Regions from separate parts of the Streptomyces pseudoechinosporeus genome, predicted to be linked through region 2. Evidence: riboswitches for the same ligand, from Rfam matches in the RefSeq annotation. Region 2 holds a riboswitch; the other holds the start of a gene.

Region 1 (2,200 bases), on a different contig from region 2:
CTCGATCAGCTTCTTCGCCACCCCCACCGTCACACCACCGGCGGTCTCCGCGAAGATCCCCTCGGTCCGCGCCAGCAGCTTGATCGCGTCGACGACCTGCTCGTCGTTGACGTCCTCCACGGCACCACCGGTACGCCGCGCGATGTCCAGCACGTACGGGCCATCCGCGGGGTTCCCGATGGCGAGCGACTTGGCGATCGTGTTCGGCTTCTGCGGCCGTACGACGTCGTGGCCCGCCTTGTAGGCGACGGACACCGGCGAGCACCCCTCGGCCTGGGCGCCGAAGATCTTGTACGGCTTGTCCTCGACGAGCCCGAGCTTGATCAGCTCCTGCAGACCCTTGTCGATCTTCGTGAGCTGGGAGCCGGAGGCGATGGGCACCACCAGCTGGTCGGGGAGCTGCCAGCCGAGCTGCTCGCAGATCTCGTAGGCGAGGGTCTTGGAGCCCTCGGCGTAGTACGGGCGCAAGTTGACGTTGACGAAGCCCCAGCCCTCGCCGGCCGGGTCGCCGATCAGCTCGGAGCAGAAGCGGTTCACGTCGTCGTAGTTGCCCTCGATGCCGACGAGTTCGCCGCCGTACACCGCGGCCATGACGACCTTGCCCTGCTCCAGGTCGTGCGGGATGAACACGCAGGAACGGAAGCCGGCGCGGGCGGCGGCGGCGCCGACGGCACCGGCGAGGTTGCCCGTCGAGGAGCAGGAGAGGGTCGTGAAACCGAAGACGCGGGCAGCCTCCAGGGCCTGGGCGACGACACGGTCCTTGAAGGAGTGCGTCGGGTTGCCGGAGTCGTCCTTGACGAAGAGCTTGCCGGGGTCGACGCCCAGCTCGCGCGCGAGGTTGTCGGCCTTGACGAGCTTGGTCCAGCCGGGGTTGATGTTCGGCTTGGTGGCCACGTCCGCGGGGACGGGCAGGAGAGGCGCGTACCGCCAGATGTTCGCGGGGCCCGCCTCGATCTGCTTACGGAGTTCCTCGGTGTCGTACGCCGAGAAGTCGTACGCGATCTCCAGCGGGCCGAAACACTCCTCGCAGGCGAAGACGGGGCCGAGCGGCACGCGGTGGCCGCATTCGCGGCAGGAGAGCGCTGCGGCGGGGCCGAGGTCTACGGAGTTCGTGGAGGGCGCCGAGTCGGCGGAGGTTTCAGCGTTCGTGGTGCTTGCAACTGTCTGCGCAGCCATGTGAGGCGAGGCCCTTTCTCCTCATCTTCCTCACGACGCATCTCGTCGTGAGACGGATTTGGCACCTTCACTAGCCGGGAGCCTCGCGGAATCGATCATCTTCGATCGGTACGAGAACCGGCTGGAGGGTTGCCGGGGCTTCAACGGGCCGTATCCCTCTGCCCCTCTGGATGAGCGCTATTCGGTTGTGAGTATGTGGTTGTCGGCTGGGCGACCCGCGACATGCGATGGTCATCAGCGTTGTTCAAGACTGTAACCGAAGGCCTGGATCGTGGAGAGACCAGTCCGAACCGCGAGATGACAGTCACATCAGCCTTCTGCCGCAGTGGGCACTCGCGACCCGGTCCAATGCAAGGGAGAGCCGCACGTGCTGGAAGACGTCGAGCGCTGGCTGAACACGCGCTCCTGGTCCGTTGGCGACCGCCCGCTGAAGAAGCTCATCGCCGCGAAGCGCGCGGCCAACTCCACGGTGAGCGTCGTACTGCCCGCGCTCAACGAGGAGGAGACCGTCGGCGAGATCGTCGCCGTGATCCGCCGCGAGCTGATGACCAAGAAGGTGCCGCTCGTCGACGAGATCGTCGTGATCGACTCGGGCTCGACGGACCGTACCTCGGAGGTCGCCGCCGACGCGGGGGCCCGGGTCGTGCACCGGGACGAGATACTCCCGCGCATCCCCGCCGTCCCCGGCAAGGGCGAGGTCCTGTGGCGCTCGCTGCTGGTCACGAGCGGGGACATCGTCGCCTTCATCGACGCCGACCTGAAGGAGTTCTCCGCGGACTTCGTCTCGGGGATCGTCGGTCCGCTGCTCACCGATCCGGGCGTCGACCTCGTCAAGGCGATGTACGACCGCCCGCTGAACCTGCCGGGCGATCCCACCTCCGGCAGGACCGCCGCAGGCCAGGGCGGCCGCGTCACGGAACTGATGGCCCGCCCGATCCTGAACATGCACTGGCCGCAGCTGGCCGGTTTCGTGCAGCCGCTCGGCGGCGAGTACGCGGCCCGCCGCTCACTGCTGGAGCAGCTG
Region 2 (2,200 bases):
GTCGACGACGAAGGAGATGACGCCGACGCGCGGGGCGTCGTCCCCGAAGAGCGAGAGAACACGCACTTCAGGCACCTCGGCGAGACCTGCCCGTACGGTGTCGATCAGATACTGCTCACGGGCGACGAGCGTGTCGAAGCCGACCTCGGTGAGGGCCTTGCAGGCGGAGGCGACGGCGTAGGCACCGATGACGTTGGGCGACCCGGCCTCATGCCGAGCGGCACTGTCATGCCACTCCACATCGACGCCACCGTCCGCCCGACGCGACACCTTCCGACTAGCACCGCCACCCGCGAGATACGGGTCCGCCTCACGCAGCCAGTCGGAACGCCCGGCGAGCACACCCGCCCCGAAGGGCGCGTACAGCTTGTGCCCCGAGAACGCGACCCAGTCGACGTCCAACTCCCGTACGGAGACGGGGTGATGGGGCGCCAGCTGCGCGGCGTCGAGCACGATCCGCGCGCCGTGCGCGTGCGCGGCGGCGGCCAGTTCGCGTACGGGCCACAACTCGCCGGTGACGTTGGAGGCTCCGGTGACGCAGACGAGGGCGGGACCGCTGGGATCCCGGTCGGCGAGGGCGCGCTCGAGGGTGGCGACGGCCTGGGCGGGCGTGCGCGGCGCGTCGAGGCAGGTGACGTGGGCGTTGCGCCAGGGCAGCAGCGAGGCGTGGTGCTCGGTCTCGAAGACGTAGACCTGGCAGTCGGCGGGGAGAGCGGCGGCGAGCAGGTTGAGCGAGTCGGTGGTGGACCGGGTGAAGACGACCTGGTCACCGTCCCGGCAGTCGAGAAACTCGGCGACGGCGATCCGAGCGTTCTCGAACAGATCCGTGGACAACTGGGACAGATACCCGGCCCCCCGGTGCACGCTCCCGTAGTACGGCGCGTACGCGGCCACGTCGTCCCACACCCTCTGGAGGGCCGGGGCACTGGCGGCGTAGTCGAGAGCGGCGTACGTGACCTCGCCGCCGGTGACAAGAGGAACGGTGACGTCCCGTCCCAGAACAGGCAACGGCTCAGCGACAGCGGTGAAGACAGACATGACACTCCCTCGAGACCAGGACCCCTGGTTCATCGCGAGGGGTCCGCGCTTGCCGCAGGCCTTGCTGCCTACGACCTGGTCTTCACCCGGGGCACCCCGCCACGGACGGAGGGTTGCCGGACAGCCGGCCGGGGCCTCTTGGCTGTCACTCATGACCTGCCGCCGAACATACGCAACCTGTTCGACCGATTGCAACTCCGGTCCGGATCCCGGAACGGGGGGTTTCTCGCCCCCGCCGCCCCTACCCGTCCCATCCCAGGGGCTGCGCCCCGGGCCCCCGCCAGGGGGTGGGGGTGACACGTCGTGTCGCGGCTGCAGGTGCGTCGTGGTTGCTCGCGCAGTTCCCCGCGCCCCTGAAGGGCGCGTCCCTGGAACCGCCAGCCACCATGCTCACCAGCCACCACGTGCCCGCAGCCTCCCACCGGCGGGAGGGGCCGTGGGCCGGTGCGTCGTATGCCCGTCGCTTAGGTTCTGTCTCAGGAAACCCGCACCCTGTACCAGCAAAGGGCCGTACGCCCGGCCTGCGACGGGCTGACGCACCGGCCCACGGCCCCGACCCACCCACCGGACCCCAAGGGGCGCGGGGAACGGCGCGACCAGCCACAACGGACCCGCACCCGACAACGAACCCACCCGCCCAACCGCCGGAGGCACTACGCGTTACTAACAGCCACCCACCGGTCCAACGTCCGCTTCGCCACCCCCGAGTCAATGGCCTCCGCCGCCCTGGCCATCCCCTCACGAAGCTGGTCCGCAAGCGGACCGTCACCCGGCGACAGAGCCACCAACGCCGCCGCCGAGTTCAGCAGCACAGCGTCCCGCACAGGCCCGGTCTCCCCGTTCAGCAAGCGCAGCGCCACGTCCGCGTTGTACGAAGCGTCAGCCCCCCGCAACGCCTCCACCGGCACCAGCTCGATCCCCGCATCCCGCGGATCGAAGATCTCCTCGTGGACCTTCCCGTCCCGTACCACCCAGACACGCGACGTGGACGTGGTGGTCAGCTCGTCGAGACCGTCGTCGCCGCGGAAGACCAGGGACGAGTTGCCGCGCTCGGCGAGGACGCCGGCCACGATGGGCGCCATCCGCGCGTCGGCGACCCCGACGGCCTGCGCCTTGACGCGGGCCGGGTTGGTGAGCGGACCGAGCAGGTTGAATGTCGTCC

What was found. Region 2 has a riboswitch for S-adenosylmethionine ahead of ACYVO6_RS09970 (aminotransferase class V-fold PLP-dependent enzyme). Riboswitches for the same ligand answer to the same signal wherever they lie in the genome.
Region 1: linked by a shared signal. The riboswitch ahead of thrC (threonine synthase) and the one ahead of ACYVO6_RS09970 (aminotransferase class V-fold PLP-dependent enzyme) in region 2 are both predicted to bind S-adenosylmethionine.

Annotation. Positions count from the first base shown of each region.
Region 1 is NZ_BAAGPS010000050.1:124,668-126,867, forward strand. Features, by position in the region: gene thrC (threonine synthase) at 1-1,176, opposite strand, end outside; SAM riboswitch class I at 1,195-1,353, opposite strand; gene ACYVO6_RS34635 (glucosyl-3-phosphoglycerate synthase) at 1,544-2,200, shown strand, end outside.
Region 2 is NZ_BAAGPS010000006.1:63,520-65,719, forward strand. Features, by position in the region: gene ACYVO6_RS09970 (aminotransferase class V-fold PLP-dependent enzyme) at 1-1,038, opposite strand, end outside; SAM riboswitch class IV at 1,079-1,195, opposite strand; gene trpD (anthranilate phosphoribosyltransferase) at 1,692-2,200, opposite strand, start outside.